4 regions of the Mesorhizobium sp. ES1-6 genome follow, and region 4 is predicted to be linked to each of the others. Evidence: riboswitches for the same ligand, from Rfam matches in the RefSeq annotation. Region 4 holds a riboswitch; each other region holds the start of a gene.
The links. A riboswitch is a leader RNA that binds a small molecule or an ion and turns the genes downstream of it on or off. The one in region 4 is predicted to bind cobalamin.
Positions count from the first base shown of each region.

Region 1: it holds a riboswitch for cobalamin, as region 4 does, so the genes downstream of both, LB564_RS19335 (DUF1636 family protein) here and LB564_RS23005 (DUF1636 family protein) in region 4, are expected to answer to the same signal.
Region 2: it holds a riboswitch for cobalamin, as region 4 does, so the genes downstream of both, LB564_RS19530 (CbtB domain-containing protein) here and LB564_RS23005 (DUF1636 family protein) in region 4, are expected to answer to the same signal.
Region 3: it holds a riboswitch for cobalamin, as region 4 does, so the genes downstream of both, LB564_RS28100 (aromatic ring-hydroxylating oxygenase subunit alpha) here and LB564_RS23005 (DUF1636 family protein) in region 4, are expected to answer to the same signal.

Region 1 covers NZ_JAIUGU010000007.1:218,606-222,741, reverse strand. Annotated here, with positions in the region: gene LB564_RS19345 (NADH-quinone oxidoreductase subunit A) at 1-281, opposite strand, end outside; gene LB564_RS19340 (winged helix-turn-helix domain-containing protein) at 616-1,815, shown strand; cobalamin riboswitch at 1,845-2,050, shown strand; gene LB564_RS19335 (DUF1636 family protein) at 2,088-2,522, shown strand; gene cobW (cobalamin biosynthesis protein CobW) at 2,519-3,571, shown strand; gene LB564_RS19325 (cobaltochelatase subunit CobN) at 3,590-4,136, shown strand, end outside.
Region 2 covers NZ_JAIUGU010000007.1:259,077-263,212, forward strand. Annotated here, with positions in the region: gene LB564_RS19520 (MFS transporter) at 1-8, shown strand, start outside; gene LB564_RS19525 (aromatic ring-hydroxylating oxygenase subunit alpha) at 59-1,225, opposite strand; cobalamin riboswitch at 1,369-1,568, shown strand; gene LB564_RS19530 (CbtB domain-containing protein) at 1,605-1,784, shown strand; gene LB564_RS19535 (CbtA family protein) at 1,800-2,603, shown strand; gene cobU (bifunctional adenosylcobinamide kinase/adenosylcobinamide-phosphate guanylyltransferase) at 2,596-3,111, shown strand; gene cobO (cob(I)yrinic acid a,c-diamide adenosyltransferase) at 3,113-3,742, shown strand; gene cbiB (adenosylcobinamide-phosphate synthase CbiB) at 3,739-4,136, opposite strand, start outside.
Region 3 covers NZ_JAIUGU010000015.1:166,514-170,649, reverse strand. Annotated here, with positions in the region: gene LB564_RS28110 (DUF680 domain-containing protein) at 76-282, opposite strand; gene LB564_RS28105 (DUF680 domain-containing protein) at 355-558, opposite strand; cobalamin riboswitch at 1,041-1,243, shown strand; gene LB564_RS28100 (aromatic ring-hydroxylating oxygenase subunit alpha) at 1,357-2,604, shown strand; gene LB564_RS28095 (hybrid-cluster NAD(P)-dependent oxidoreductase) at 2,625-3,725, shown strand; gene LB564_RS28090 (PqqD family protein) at 3,867-4,136, shown strand, end outside.
Region 4 covers NZ_JAIUGU010000010.1:165,018-169,153, reverse strand. Annotated here, with positions in the region: gene LB564_RS23015 (ABC transporter substrate-binding protein) at 1-55, opposite strand, end outside; gene LB564_RS23010 (ABC transporter ATP-binding protein) at 100-888, opposite strand; gene LB564_RS23005 (DUF1636 family protein) at 885-1,247, opposite strand; cobalamin riboswitch at 1,388-1,595, opposite strand; gene LB564_RS23000 (AraC family transcriptional regulator) at 1,847-2,680, shown strand; gene LB564_RS22995 (antibiotic biosynthesis monooxygenase family protein) at 2,741-3,055, opposite strand; gene LB564_RS22990 (helix-turn-helix domain-containing GNAT family N-acetyltransferase) at 3,297-4,136, opposite strand, start outside.

The sequences.
Region 1 (4,136 bases), on a different contig from region 4:
CCGAGCATGCCGATCTTCGAGAAGGACACTGCCCAGGGGAAGAGGAAGGCTACTTCCAGGTCGAATATAATGAACAGGATCGACACCAGGTAGAAGCGGATGTCGAATTTCATGCGGGCGTCGTCGAACGAGTTGAAACCGCACTCGTAGGCGGAAAGCTTTTCGGGATCCGGGTTGCGGTAGGCCACCAGGAACGGCGCGACCAGCAGCGCCAGACCGACCACCAGCGCCACGCCGATAAACAGGACGATGGGCAGGTACGAGCTGAGGAGTGCGTTCATGCAGCGGCTTTCCGTTGGCGCCAATCCACGTTGATTACAGCACCGGACCTTAATGCGGAAGCGTGACAGTTTAACCGCTGAACCGTTTTAAGAAGCCTATGCTGCAACGCGGCGAGGGTTAGCGCAGCACTTCCAGCGAAGCAAGTCAAACCTTGTTCAAAACAACGAGCTGGACGGCATTCCGGGAGAAACTGGTCTCATACGCTCCTGTTTGATTTCCTTCGCTTTTTAATCCACTTTTCTCTCCTGACAGGATTGCCACCAAAACCCTGCTAGCATGGGCTGGAATCACCCCATCACATCTTTGTCAAAGCACCCTCAGAGTGACGCCTGCATGAAGGAAAAGATTTCGCTTGCCACCGCCCGGCGCATCGCGCTCGCCGCGCAGGGGTTTCTCGACCCCCGCCCCGCCGGCACGCCCGACCGCCGCCATTTCGCCCGCGTTCTGTCCCGCACCGGCCTGCTGCAGATCGATTCCGTCAGTGCGGTGGTGCGCGCCCATTACATGCCGCTCTATTCGCGTCTTGGCCCCTATCCCCTCGCCTTGCTCGACAACGCCGCCGTGACGCGCAAGCGCACCGTGTTCGAATACTGGGCGCACGAGGCCTCCTTCCTGCCGGTCGAGACCTACCCACTGATGCGCTGGCGCATGCGGCGCGCCGAGCAAGGCGACGAAATGTATCTGGGGCTGGCCAAATGGGGCCGCGAGCACGCCGCCTATATAGAAGAGATCTACCGCGAGGTCGTCGAGCGCGGGCCGATCGCCGCTTCGGCGCTCGAAGGCCAGAAAGGCTCCGGCGGCTGGTGGGGCTGGAGCCACGCCAAGCACGCCTTCGAATGGCTGTTCTGGGCCGGCCGCATCACCACGGCACACCGTCGCGGTTTCGAGCGCTTCTATGACCTGCCGGAACGCGTGCTGCCGCAGGCGATCCTCGACCTGCCGGTGCCGGCGGCCGAGGACGCGCACCGCGAATTGCTGCGCATCTCCGCCCGCGCCCATGGCGTGGCGACATCGGGCGATTTGCGCGACTATTTCCGCCTGTCACCGGCCGATATGAAAGGCCGGCTGGAGGAACTGGTCGAACTCGGCGACTTGCTGCCGGTCCGTGTCGAGGGCTGGGACAAGCCGGCTTACCTTCACAAGGACGCCCGTATGCCGCGCAAGATCGAGGCCCGCGCCCTGCTGGCGCCGTTCGATCCGGTCGTCTTCGAGCGCTCGCGCTCGGAGCGGCTGTTCGATTTCCACTACCGCATCGAGATCTACACGCCGGCCGACAAGCGCCAATATGGCTACTATGTCCTGCCCTTCCTGCTTGGTGACAGGATCGTGGCGCGCGTCGACCTCAAGGCCGACCGGCCGGCCAGTGTCCTGCGCGTCCACGCGGCTTATGCCGAGCCCGGCGCACCGCCAGAGACGGCGGCTCAGCTCTTCGAGGAACTGAAGCAGATGCAGGGCTGGCTAGGCCTCGAACGCATGGAAGTGACGCCTGCCGGCGATCTGGGCCCGGCGCTGGCCGACATCACGGTGTCGTAAGCTCGCGTTGACACCGCTGCCCGCAAGAGCCTAAATCCGATCCAGACGGTCTCCTCTCAGCAAAGGGAGGAGCCAAGAGGGAATGCGGTGCGGGCTGAAAACCCAAATCCGCGGCTGTCCCCGCAACTGTAAGCGAAGAGCCAAGGCCGAAAGCCACTGGGATTGTCCCGGGAAGGCGGCTACCCAAGGCGATGACCCGCGAGCCAGGAGACCTGCCGTCTGGAATGCAAGAATCCGATCGCCCGGCGGGTTTTCCGGGCAAGGAGCCTGATTTGGATCGCGACAGCAGTTTTTCGGCTGAAACAACAGACGTTTTGTCCGGCGAGGGTGATTCCCTGGCCGGCGTGACCGTCATCGTCTGCGCCTCGTGCCGCGACGAGACCGGCTCCGACGCCCATCCCCGGGCCGGCGAAATTTTGGCGGAAGACACGCGCCAGGCCGCCTCGGGCGAGAACATCCGCATCCGCACGGTCGAATGCCTCGGCAATTGCAAGCGCCGGCTGAGCGCCGCGATCCTGCGCGACGGCTGCTGGAGCTATGTGTTCGGCGACCTGACCACAACCAGCGGCGCCGATCTCGTCACCGGCGCCAAGCTCTTCGCCACCTCGACCGACGGCCTCATTCCCTGGCGGGGCCGGCCCGATAGCCTCAAGCGTGGCCTCGTTGCCCGCATCCCTCCTCTCGACATGCTGAAGGACTTGACATGACCGCTCCAAATTCGGCCGGCAATCTCTCCCGCGTTCCCTGCACCGTCGTTACCGGCTTCCTCGGCGCCGGCAAGACGACACTGGTTCGACATCTCCTGGAAAATGCCGGCGGCAAGCGCATCGCCATCATCGTCAACGAATTCGGCGACATCGGCATCGACGGCGAGATCCTCAAGGGCTGCGGCATCGACAGCTGCCCCGAGGAGAACATCGTTGAATTGGCCAATGGCTGCATCTGCTGCACCGTCGCCGACGATTTCGTGCCGGCGCTCGACAAGATCCTGTCGCTGACGCCGAAGGTCGACCACATCCTGATCGAAACCTCCGGTCTCGCTCTCCCCAAGCCTCTGGTTCAGGCTTTCCAGTGGCCTACGGTGAAGAGCCGGGTGACCGTCGACGGCGTCATCGCCGTGGTCGACGGTCCCGCACTTGCCGAGGGCCGCGTCGCCAACGACATGGACGCCCTGCAGGCGCAGCGCGCCGGGGATGACAGCCTCGACCATGACGATCCGGTCGAGGAAGTGTTCGAGGACCAGATCGCCTGCGCCGACCTGATCATCCTGTCGAAGAGCGACCTGATGGATGCCGCCGGCTCAGCCCGCGCCAATGCCATCGTCAACGAACATTCCGCCCGCGCCGTGAAGATCGTGCCGACGTCGCATGGCAAGGTCGATCCTTCGGTGCTGCTCGGGCTTGGCCTTGCCGTCGAGGACGACATCGAGAACCGCAAGTCGCATCATGACGGCGCGTTCGACCATGAGCATGACGACTTCGACACGTTCATCGTCGACATACCCTCGATCGCCAATCCTGACGAACTGGCCAAGCGCGTCACAGAGGCCGCCGAACAGGAAAACGTGCTGCGTGTAAAAGGCTTCGTCGAGGTCGGCGGCAAGCCGATGCGGCTCCTGTTGCAGGCCGTCGGCCCGCGCGTCAATCATTACTATGACCGTGCTTGGACGGCTGATGACAACCGCCGCTCGCGCCTCGTCGTCATCGGTCTGAAGGGGCTGAACCGCCCGGCGATCGAACGTATCCTCGCCGGCTGATTTCAGACACGGACCGCGATGCACATCCTCACCACGACCTCCGCCTCGCTCGACGACCTCGCCGAGCCTGTCGATCTCCGGCAGACGCCGGCGGATATCGTGGCCCTGTCCTTCACCGACAGCGACCTCGCCGGACTGGCGGCGGCATGGAAGGCGGAAGCCGATCGCCTGCCCTCGATGCGGCTCGCGGCACTGCGCGACCTGCGCCATCCCATGTCCGTCGACCTGTGGATCGACAGCGTCGCCCGCCACGCCAGGATCATTCTGGTGCGCATCCTCGGCGGCTATGACTGGTGGCGCTATGGTTGCGACCAGCTCGCGGCGATTGCCCGCGAACGCGGCATCAAACTGGCGCTGCTTCCCGGCGAAAGCCACGACGAGGATGCCAGGCTGATCGAAGCCTCGACACTGCCGCGCGCCGACCTCGACAGCCTTCTCGGCTATTTCCGCGAAGGCGGCCCGGCCAATATGAGCGCGCTGGTGCACAGGCTGGCAGGCCTGGCTGGACGGGATGCGCCGGTCGCCAGTCCGGTCTGTGTGCCGAAGGCTGGTTACTATCAGTCTG
Region 2 (4,136 bases), on a different contig from region 4:
CCCTGTAGGCATGTCGATATTCAGCTGATGCCGGCCTGATCTGAAACCCAACCTACCCTCATGTCACCGCAACATGGCGCTCGCGCACCCAATTGTGGAAGCGGTGCAACTCATATTCCTCGGGCATCAGCACGCCGGCCGTATGACGCATCGAGCGCAAGCCCCTCTGGTTCACCTCGCAGATGGCGGCGTCCTCTTCCAGCACCTGTGTGCCGAAGGCGACGATGTTGTCGATGTCGGTCGCGGCCAACGCCTCGGGCGCGAACAGCCACTCCGCGACAAGCTCGGTCTGTTCGGGACCGAGCGGCACCAGGCGCACGGTCCTGACATAGTCGACATGGCCGACGATGAACATCGAAGGCAGGCTGGTGGCATAGGTCTGGCCGGCGCTGCGTTCAGCCGGCGTCAAGTCCGGGAAGACCGGCCCATGCGCCTGGCCATCGCGCGACCATGTCTGCGCGCCAGCACGCAAGCCGCCGGAAAATTCCGGCGCGTCATTGTCGGCGTGGCGCACCCATTCGGGGTCGTCATGCCGGCTCATCAGACCGCGGCCATAGATCGGCACCAGCCGCGACAGATCCCTGTGAACACCCGGGCAATGCAGGCACTCGTTGAAGTTCTCCCAAAAGATCTTCCAGTTGCAGTGCATCACCTTGCGCAGCACATGGCCTGAGACCAGCGATTCGAGCGGCCAGTTGCCCAGGTTGCCGGAAGCGGGATCGAAGGAGGATTGCGCCGAGCCGTCCGCGTCTTCCCGCAGATTGACGAAGACGAAACCCCGCCACACCGAGAGCGCGACGCGGTAGAGCGGGTGATCGGCCTTGTCGAAGCCGTCGGGCAGCGATTTCGACGGCACGCGCACAAGATCGCCGCGCAGCGAGTAGGACCAGGCGTGATAGGGGCAGGTGATCAGCCGTGCCTTCAGCCGGCCTTCGCTCTCCTGGCAAAGCTGCGAGCCGCGATGGCGGCAGGTGTTGTGGAAGGCGCGCAGCTCGCCAGTGTCGTCGCGCAGCACGAGGATGTCCTGCGTGCCGATGCGGAATCGGCGAAAGGCCAGCGGCTGGGCCAGATCGGCCTCGCGGCAGACCAGCAGCCAGCTTCTGTACCAGATCGCATCGAGATCAAGCTGATAGTTCTGCTGGTCCCAATATGCCGATGAGGGCAGCGTCGGCTCGGTTCGAGTCAGGCCGTTATAGGGATCGCGCTCGCTGGCATTGGGCTGCATGGCTGGCTTCCTGTGAGGGTTGCCAGCCGACACCCGGCCATGAAGTTTGTCAATCAGGGCGGGATGGGAACGGTTTTGCCGATACGACGCTCCTGCGCTGTCGGCTGTCGGAATTTGGTTTGCCGCGCGCGGCGAATTTCCCTATAGTCACCAACGTCGTCGGTTCCTTTTTTTGGAACCAAGAGGGAATGCGGTGCGGGCGAGGTTTCGCCCAATGCCGTGGCTGCCCCCGCAACTGTGTGCGGTAGTCCTCTCCATATGCCACTGAAGGTTTTTCTTCGGGAAGGTGGGGAAGGGCGCTGATCCGCGAGCCAGGAGACCTGCCGGCGGCGAAAAGACTGACTTCTATGCCCTCGGGTGGAGGGCGAAAGGACAAGACATGACCACTGCTACCGTCTCCCTCGGCGCCTCCGTCTCCTCGCAGTCGCGCTTCATGCAGCTCGCGCTCGCCGCGCTGCTCGGCATCTTCGTCGTCGGCTTCGTCGGCTTCTCGCATATCGACGCGGTCCACAACGCCGCCCACGACTACCGCCATTCGATGGCCTTTCCCTGCCACTGATAGGGATCTGACATCATGAACCTTTTTCGCAACGTCGTGTTCGTCGCGGCGATCGCGGGGCTCGTGGCCGGCGTCGTTCTCGCCTGCATGCAGGCCTATGCGACCGTTCCGCTGATCCTGAAAGCGGAAGTCTACGAACAGGCCGGCGGCGGCCATCACCATGACCATGGCGCGGCACCCGCCGCGACCGATACCAACGCCATGAGTACAATCGCCCCGGCAGGCAATGCCATGAGTTCGGCCGCGCCGGCGGCGGAAGCAGCCGCTCCGGCGGCGGAGGATGAAGGCTGGGCGCCGGCCGACGGCTTCGAGCGGTTCGCCTTCAGCGTGCTTGCCAACATCGTCACCGGCATCGGCTTCGCGCTGGTCCTGGTCGCGGTTTCGGAATTCGCCGGCGGCATCGGCACCTGGCGCCAAGGCGTGTTCTGGGGCCTGGCCGGCTTTGCCGTGTTCACGCTGGCGCCCGGCCTCGGCCTGCCGCCGGAACTGCCGGCAATGCCCGCGGCCGAACTGCTTCCGCGGCAGATCTGGTGGACCGCGACAGTCGTGGCGACCGCGATCGGCCTCGGCCTGATCGCCTTCCGCAAATCGCTGCCGCTGGCCATCCTTGCCGTCCTGCTGATCGTCGCGCCGCATATTGTCGGCGCGCCGCAGCCAGACAGTTTCGAGACACCGATCCCGGAGGGCCTGCATCATCAGTTCGTGGTGGCGGTGACGGTGACCAACCTGGTGTTCTGGCTTGTGCTCGGCGCGGTCGTCGGCGTGGTGCGTGGGCGCTTCACAGGCACGGCGACCGGTCTGCGCGACAGCTTTGCCTGATCTGGGCAAGCTGACCTTCATCATAGGTGGTGCGCGCTCAGGCAAGAGCGCGCACGCCGAAACCCTGGTGGCGGCATTGCCCTCGCCATGGGCCTATATCGCCACCGCGCAAGCTTACGATGACGAGATGCATGAGCGCATCGCGCTGCACCGCTCGCGGCGCGGCGAGGGCTGGCAGACCATCGACGCGCCGCTCGATCTTGCCGAAGCGCTTGAGGCGTTGCCGGACGGTCAGCCGGTGCTTGTCGACTGCCTGACGCTGTGGCTGACCAATCACATGCTGGCCGATCACGACGTCGACGCGGTTTGCCGACGGTTGGCGGACGTGCTGTCACGGCCGCGCGGGCCGTGGTTCGTGGTGTCGAACGAGGTCGGCCAAGGCATCGTGCCCGACAATGTACTGGCGCGGCGGTTTCGCGACGACGCCGGCCGGCTCAACCAGCGGGTCGCCGCGGTCGCCGATACGGTGCTGCTGATGGTGGCGGGACTACCGCTCAAGGTGAAGTGAAATGACTGACATCGACGACAAGGACGCCAAAGATCGGGATGAAGAACGCCATCGCGCCAAGATGGCCAAGCGCAAGGCCGTGCAGGACGCCGAGGTGGCGGGTAAGACGATCGAGAAAGGTCTGCTCATCGTCAACACCGGCCCCGGCAAGGGCAAGACCACGGCTGCCTTCGGTCTCGCGCTGCGCATGCTCGGCTACGGCAAGCGGGTCGGCGTCGTCCAGTTCATCAAGGGCAAATGGCACACCGGCGAGAAGGACGCTTTCGCCGCCTTCGGCGACCGCGTCGTCTGGCACGCGATGGGCGAGGGCTTCACCTGGGAAACGCAGGATCTGAAGCGCGACATCGCGGCCGCCGAGGCCGCCTGGGCCAAGGCGCTGGAATTGATCGACGATCCCTCGATCAGCCTCGTCGTGCTCGATGAACTCAACATCGCGCTGCGCTACGACTATCTCGATCTCGACAAGGTGGTGGGTGCGCTCAAGGTCCGCCGCGAGGGCCTGCATGTCGTCGTCACCGGCCGCAACGCCAAGCCGGCCTTGGTCGAGGCCGCTGATCTTGTCACCGAGATGGGACTGACGAAGCACCATTTTTCCGCTGGCGTAAAAGCGCAGCAGGGCATCGAGTTCTAGAACGCCATGACCGCGATCACCGCGACCAGGCCAAACAGGCCAATCAGCAAATAGTCGGCGACACGATAGAGTTGCAGCGCCCGCCTGATGTCGCCGCTGTCGACGTCGCGGCGGCCGCCTTCGCCCATGAAGATATCGTCGACCACGACGCCGCCATAGCTGCGCGGTCCGGCGAGCGCGAGGCCAAGCGCACCGGCCATGGCCGCTTCGGGCCAGCCGGCATTGGGCGAGCGGTGTTTTTTCGCGTCGCGCCATACCGCCTGCCAGGCATTGCCGGGGTCGGCATCCTTGACCAGGAAAGCCGCCAGCACGATCAGCAGCGCCGTCAGCCGTGATGCCGGCAGGTTGATCCAATCGTCGAAGCGCGCCGCCGCCCAGCCGAACGCCTCATGGC
Region 3 (4,136 bases), on a different contig from region 4:
GTTCATTCTAAATACTCCTGAATATTTTGAAGTCGGTCGGGCCGGCGGGCGAACCCACCGGCCGTGGGATCGGGATTAGTGACCGAAGAGGTTGCGGTCGCTGCCCTGCTGAACGGGCGCCTGGGTGGCCGGAGCCGACTTGCCGATCGACGCGGTGGCCGCGTTGTCGGTCGAAGTGACAGCCGCCTGGTTGGCACCGTTCGAACCAAAGTTGTCGCTACCGGCGAAGGCGCTGCCGGAAAGGGCCAGAACGGCGGCGGCAGCAATGAGGATCTTGTTCATTTCAAATACTCCTGAATTTGTGGCGTCCACCGGCGCGACAGGGCAACCCCGCCGCGTGCCGGGAAGCGGCTGTTAGTTGTTGCCGAAGAGGTTGTGATCGGCACCCTGGACAGGCGTCTGAGCAGCCGGCTGCGACTTCTTGGTCGAAGCGGTGTACGAGCTGTCGACAGAGGTGGCAGCGGGGGTCGCGGCGCTCGAACCATAATGGTCGCTACCAGCAAAGGCGCTGCCGGAAATAGCCAGAAGGGCTGCGGCAGTGAGAACAATCTTTTTCATTTTGGGTACTCCAGTATTTTTCCGTCCGTCTAGCGGCGTGTCTTGGGATTAAAAATCGCGTCGTTCGGACAGCCCCGATGTGGGAGAGCACCTTTGCCGTTTCCAATCACGAAGTTGTTCCGCGTGGACCATGACTCCACCACTTGAAATTGTACCAGGCCCTTTTACGTCCATTGTTTTTCTTCGCTATATCAACCGGTTAACTGGAACCACCGCTTCGATCACCGACGGTGTCGGAGACCTTGCGTTCACACCGTCCTGCACGCACCGTCAACAGAAACGAACCGTTCGGTTCGATTTTAGAATCTGCTAATAGTCACTTTTCGTAACCGTTAACCTTTTTCGCCGCCGGCAACGGGTAGAAAACGTGCCGGTGCGGCTTCCCATAAAGACGCTTCCATCCGCCGGAACCATCCAGCATGCGTGTCGCGCCGCATGGAGGCGATGTCGCTTTCATGCCGATGTCGCAAACCCTGTCGTGATTAAATCATTCCATCTCAGGTGCCGCTGCGTGACGACGGAGCGGAGAATTGGGAAGCCGGTCAGATTCCGGCGCTGCCCCCGCAACGGTGGTGGAGTTCAAGTCGCAACGGGAGACCACTGGGCGAAGGCCTGGGAAGGTGTCGCGATGGTCCGCAAGGACGACTCCAGAGCCCGGAAACCAGCCCGAGATCGCTAGAACTCGACTGATCGCGGTGGGCGGTCAAGGGGCGGATGATGTTTGTCCGGCTTTTGCCGGCTCGCGCTCAATCCTTCCTCCATCACCACCAGTTCAGTCCTTGAAAATGAGGACAGGACATGGATGCGCGCAACGACATGCTGAGGCTCTTGAACAGCCGCAGACAAGGCTTTTCGCTGGAACAGCCCTTTTATACCGACCCGGACTACTTCAAGCTGGACATGGAGCTGATCTGGTATCGCGACTGGCTGTTCATAGGCCATGATTGCGAGTTGCCCAAGCCGGGCAGCTTCATCACCGTGCAGATCGGCGACTATCCGGTCGTGCTGGTGCGTGACCAGCAGGGCAAGATCAACGCCTTCCACAATTCCTGCCGTCATCGCGGCAGCCGCGTCTGCAACAGCGACAAAGGCATGGCCGCCAAACTGGTCTGTCCTTACCACCAGTGGACTTACGAGCTTGACGGCCGGCTGCTGTTCGCCCGCCAGATGGCCGACGGGTTCGACAAGAGCCAGTTCGGGCTGAAGCCAGTCGCCTGCGAAAGCGTCGCCGGCTATGTCTTCATCTGCCTGGCCAAGGAGCCGGCGGACTTCGCGCCGATGCGGGCGATGATCGGGCCCTATCTGCAGCCGCACCGGCTCAGCGAGGCCAAGATCGCCTTCGAGAGCACCATCATCGAGAAGGGCAACTGGAAGCTGGTCTGGGAAAACAACCGCGAATGCTACCATTGCGCCGGCAATCATCCGGAATTGTGCAAGACCTTCCCGGAAGCGCCGACCGTGACCGGCGTGCAGGGCGCCGACAGCGATCCGGAAATGCTGGCGCATTGGGCCAAATGCGAGGCTGTTGGCTTGCCCAGCAAATTCCGCATCGACCCGGCTGGACAATACCGTGCCACCCGCGCGCCGTTGCTGCGCGATGCCCAGAGCTACACGATGACGGGCAAGCGGGCGGTGAGGAAGAACCTGTCCGACAGCGTCTCGGCCGACCGGATCGGCACCTTGATGCATTACCACTATCCGACGACCTGGAACCATATCCTGGTCGATCATGCCGTCACCTTCCGTGTGCTGCCGGTCAGCGCCACAGAAACGGCGGTGACGACGAAATGGCTGGTGCACAAGGACGCGGTCGAGGGCGTCGACTACGATCTCGCCGAACTCACCCATGTCTGGACCGAGACCAACGACCAGGACCGCCGCATCGTCGAGGAAAACGCCTTCGGCATCCTGTCGCCGGCCTATGAGCCCGGCCCCTATTCGGAGCTGCATGAAGGCGGCGTCATCCAGTTCGTCGACTGGTACGCGCGCTTCATCGGCCCGCGCCTTGCCGAAGGCGGCCGGCCGGCGCTGCGCAGCGTGGCATGAGAGGCTGAGGGATGAATGCCATGACCGACCTTGGCCTCTATCGCCATCTCGACCAGATGGCGCCGTGGAACGACAGGCTGCAGGTGCTGGAAGTGACCGGCGTCAGCGATGAGGCGCCCGGCGTCAAGACCTTCACCTTCCGCTCCGACAACCAGACCTGGTTCCGTTACAAGCCGGGCCAGTTCGTGACGCTGGAACTGCCGACGCCGGACGGTCCGCTGATGCGCACCTACACGCTGTCGTCGTCACCGTCGCGGCCGTTCTCCATAGCGGTGACGGTGAAGGCGCAGGCAGGCAGCATCGGCACACGCTGGATGTTCGATCACCTGACCCCCGGCTCGCACGTCAAGGCCTATGGACCGAGCGGCGATTTTTCGTTGCACAGCCATCCGGCGGCGAAATATCTGTTCATCTCGGCCGGCTCCGGCGTGACGCCGATGATGTCGATGCTGCGCTGGCTGAACGATTGCGCGCCCTGGACCGATGTCGGCTTCGTCAATTGCGCGCGGCGTCCCGAAGAGATCATTTTCCGCAAGGAACTCGAACTTTTGGGCGGCCACATGCCGGGCCTGTCGCTCGGCTTCATGATCGAGGAGCGGTCGAGCCGCGAGGGCTGGTACGGCCATATGGGCCGCATAGATGCCATCCGGCTGCCGCTGCTGGCGCCCGATTTCCGTGAACGCGAAATCTTCTGCTGCGGCCCCGATCCCTTCATGCGCGCCGTGCGCGGCATGCTGGAGGCCGCCGGCTTCGACATGGCGAGATACCATCAGGAAAGCTTTGCCGCGCCGACCGTGGAGGAAATCCCGGCGCCGTTCGCCTCGCCGGAGCAGGACGGTGCGGCAGCTCCCGTCGAAGCAGCAACACCTATCCGCTTCGCGCTGTCGGACGTCGATGCCGAGTGCGTCGCCGGCCAGACCGTGCTGCAGACGGCCCGCGCCTCGGGCGTGCGGATCCCGGCAGCCTGCGAATTCGGCCTGTGCGGAACCTGCAAGGTGAAGAAAGTCTCCGGCGCCGTCGAGATGAGCCACAATGGCGGCATCCTCGATCACGAGATCGACGACGGCTTCATCTTGGCCTGTTGTTCCAAGCCACTGTCGGCACTGGAAATCGAGGTTTGATCCGGCTGGCCTTCGACTGATCCCGCATATGGCCGGCGCCTTACCGGCAAAGGTTACCTTGCCAAGGAACAACCGAAAGTTTACAGGCGTTGTCGGTGGAACGGGTCCTGCTGGCGGGCAGGAATGCTAAGCGGGGCGACAATGATGCATGAATCCCATGCCTATGCGGTTGCGAGCCGGGATATCGTTTTCGAATCCTTCGATGGCGAGGCCGTGGTGCTCAACCTTGCGAATGGCAAGTATTTCGGCTTCTCCGATTCCGGCAGCAAGGTGTGGCAGGCGCTTTCGTCCGGAATGGACGCCCGGGCTCTGGTCGGGCTTACCGCGGGCGGCTCGACAATAGGCGAGGCCCAACTCGATCACTTCATAGCGCAATTGCTCGAACTGGGCTTGCTGGTGCCTTCCGACGCG
Region 4 (4,136 bases):
CGAAGGCCGTCGAGGCGAGCAGCGAGAGGACGAGCGAGATGGCAAGGCGTTTCACGGATTTGCTCCTTGGTTGAACCGTATCGGATGATGAGAGGGCGATCAGGATGGCGGCGCGGCGCGGTTCGGGAGCTCGAACACCGTCAGCTCGCGATCCTCGGTGGGATGGCGCAGGCGGAACACGTCGACGCCGAAAATCTCGCGGATCAGCTGCTGGGTCAGCGCCTCGTGCGGCGGCGCCAGAGCCTGCAGCCGCGCCTCATTCATCACCGCGACCTTGGTGGCAAAGGGCGCCACCAGCGTCAGATCGTGCAGCACGGCGATCACCGTCATGCCCAAGCCGGCCACCAGTTCGAGCAGTTGCGCGCGAGCGCGCGGGTCGAGGTGGTTGGTCGGTTCGTCGAGAAACAGGATCTTGGGCACCTGCGCGATGGCTCGGGCAAGCTGGGCGCGCTGGCGTTCGCCACCCGACAGCGAGCCGATGGTGCGGCCGAGCAGCGGCAACAGGCCCGTCCGGCGCAGCGCGTCCACGACAATGTCGCGCTCCTCGCCCCGGCGCCCCAGGCCGGCATGCGGGACGCGGCCGAGCTCGACATAGTCGATCACCGCCAGACGCGGATCCGGCTGGTCGGTCTGGCCGACGACGGCGATATGCAGGGCCCGCTCGGCCGGCGAAATCCTGTCCAGGCGTCGCCCGCCAAGCCTCACCTCGCCCGAACTTGGCCTTAGCATGCCGGACAACATGCGCAGCAGCGTGGTCTTGCCGGCGCCGTTGGGACCAATGATGGCGAGGCGGTCGCCTGATGTCACCGACAGGCTGACGGCATCGACCAGAGTCCGGCCATTCGCCGTCGCGCTCAGGTCGCGCGCATCGAGAAGCGGCGTTGTCATCGATTGCCATCCGCCGGCTTGCCCGGTGCCGGGATGCGGGCCAGCGTCTTGCCGGCCAGGCGCGGCGGACGTTGTCCGGAATTGCACCAGCCGTCGGCAAGCGAAGCGTAGAGCCTGGCAAACCGCACGAGATCGCCAGCGTCGGCCTCTGCATCGATCGAGCCGAAGAGATAGGCGGCTTTGCCCGGCGCCTGGAAGGCCACTGCCAGGGGGCGCGCGCATCCCGCCATGCAAGCCACGCCCTCGACCGTGAAATCACGCATCAGGTCAGGCTGGGCCGAGAGACGGGAGCGCAATTCGGCGCACAGAGCTTCGCCAGACCTGACGCCGGTCGGCACGTCGCGGCAAAGCGTGCACACGATGATCTGGTGCCTTTGGGTGCGGTGAATACGATCGATTGCGCCGTACAACGTCCCGTCACTTTCACAACTGGCGACGGAAGGATGTTGGTCGACCGGCCGACAAGACCGATGTCCACGTTTCCTCCCGGCACACCCCGTCCGGTCAACTCGGTGATGGCAGGTCTCCTGGCTCACGGGTCTCCGCGCAATCCTGCCTTCCCAGCCTTGCCGGCCAGTGGCGTTCCGGATCTTGCTCGCCGCTTACAGTTGCGGGGGCAGCCGCGGCCTCGACCCAAATCGGATCCCACCGCGTTCCCTTTTCACCCCTCGCCTTTCGGCTCGGGGACCATCACGAGTCGCAGCCTAGGCCGCGAGCGGCGCCGAGGCAAGACGATCATTATGTTCTGTTATAACAATACATGCACTCAGTCAATCGCTGCCGACACGGCCATCACCGTGCTGTTCGACGGTACCTTGCCGACACGGCCATCCGAGCCGATCACAGCAGGCACCCAATGAGAACGCGCGACCGCTTGCCCATTTGCGCCATGCGCAATTTCGATCAAACTGGGCGGGCTGCGAGGCGCCAGGATGCGGATGCCAAATGCGAGGAGCACATGAACCCGACCGAGAAAGCGCTATGGTTTGTCGAAAGCCATCTGCCTGACGTCGTTACGCTCGACGACGTCGCGCAAAGCAGTGGCGTGTCGCGCTTTCATGTGACGCGCGCCTTCGGCGCCGCCACCGGTCGCTCCGTCATGGGCTACATGCGCTCGCGCCGGCTGACCGAGGCGGCGCGCAAGCTGGCTGGCGGAGCGCCCGACATTCTCAGCATCGCGCTCGAAGCCAGCTACAACTCGCATGAGGCTTTCACCCGTGCCTTCCGCGACCAGTTCGGCACCACGCCGGAACTGGTGCGCGCGCAAGGCTCGACCAAGTCCCTCGACCTCGTGGAGCCTATCCTGATGGACAGTTCACTTCTCACCACACTCCAGCCGCCGCGCTTCGAGACCAGCCGGCCCTTCCTCGTCGCCGGGCTCGGCGAGCGCTACAGCTGCGAATCCAGTGCCGGGATTCCGATGCAGTGGCAGCGCTTCGCTCCATACATCGGTAACATACAAGGCGAGATTTCAGGCGTTTTCTACGGCGTCTGCCTCAATGGCGACGATGCCGGCAATTTCGACTATGTCGTCGGCGTCGAGGTGCGCGACTTCGCGGATCTGCCGAAGGAATTCTACCGGGTGCGGGTGCCGGCACAGAAATATGCCGTGTTCACGCATCGCGAGCACATCTCGACCATCCGGCGTACGATCAACACGATCTGGAACAGCTGGCTGCCCGCCTCAGGCCATGAAATCGCCGACGCGCCGGAATTCGAGCGCTATGGCCCTGAATTCGACGCCCGCACCGGCAATGGTGGGCTGGAGATCTGGGTGCCGGTCAAATCATAGGGGCTGGATGCCGAATGGGCCACGCCCCGGCAGCAGCCGAGGCGCGGCCCGCCGGCTCGCCTATTCCACGGTGAGCGCGACCTCATAGAGGCCGGGATGGGCCTGCCCCAGAGCCTGGTTGCGATCGAGGAAACCGCTCGTCCGCAGATGCTCGAAGACGCGCCGCATGGCCGCCTGATCCCGCGCCTGCGCATAGTTGACGACGCGTGTGCCGTCGAGTTCCCTGTGCAGGCTGGCCGACATCCAGCCGGGAATGCCACGACAACTCATTGCCGCCTCCCGCAAAAGGTCGATCAGCGCCTGCTGTCCGCCCTCGGGCACGGTGAAGACGTTGATCTGGGTGATGACGCCGGTGTCGGCGCGAATGATGGGCATTGTCTCTTCTCCTTCGTTGGCGCCTGGCACACGAAGGAACGCCGATCGGCGGGACCCCGAACGCCAAGCCCGGCGTCAAAGCACGCCGTGGCTTGCCGTGGGTTCCCATTCTGGATGGGAACGGAGCTTCCATCTGACGGAAGGGAGCGGGCTTACCGTTTGCCGCTCCAGGGTCCTTTTCGACCCGTATTCGATACCATTGGCGCAAACCGCCAGCAACCGGGCATTGCCGGACAGCTCGCTAGAGATCGAGATCCCAGTTCTGGCCAACCAGATCCTTGCCGAAGGAATGGTGGGGTTCTTCCTCGGTCAGCCTGAAACCCGCTGCCTGGTAGATGTGCCGGGCGGCGGTCAGAATGTCGTTGGTCCATAAGGTCAGCGTCTTGTAACCCCTGGCGCGGGCAAAGCCGATGCATTCCTCGACCAGGCGCTTGCCGATGCCGAGGCCCCGCGCCGAAGGTTCGACATAAAGGAGCCGCAGCTTGGCCACCTGGTCGGACTTGCGCACGACGAAGACCGAGCCGACGACCTCGCCTTCCCGTTCGGCGATCCAGCCGCGCTCCCATTTCGGATCGTAGGATTTTACGAAATTGGCCAGGATTTCGGCGACCAGCGCTTCATAGGTTTCGTCCCAGCCATAGTCCTGGGCGTAGAGCATCCCTTGCCGGCGGGTGATCCAGCCGATGTCGCCGACCTGCGGCGGCCGCAGCAGGTAAGGGATTTTCGGCTCGGCACCGTCATCCAGCAGTCGCTGTACCGTGCGCATGGACTTGACCAGCCGGTCTTGCTCCGAGGCAGGCAGCCGATCGAGCAGCGCCGCGACCTGGTCGTGCGAATCCTTGTTCAGCGGCGCGAAGGCGTTCCTGCCCGCCGGCGTCAGCGCGATCGTCGACTGCCGCGCGTCCGAAGCAAGGGTGGCCCTGGAGATGAGGTGAAGGCGCTCGAACTTCTTCAGCAAACGGCTGACATAACCGGCATCGAGGCCGAGATCGCGCCCGAGGTCGGTCGCGGTCAGTCCGTCACGATGCGCCAGCTCGTACAGCACCCGCGCCTCGGTCAACGAGAAGGCGCTCTTCAGCAG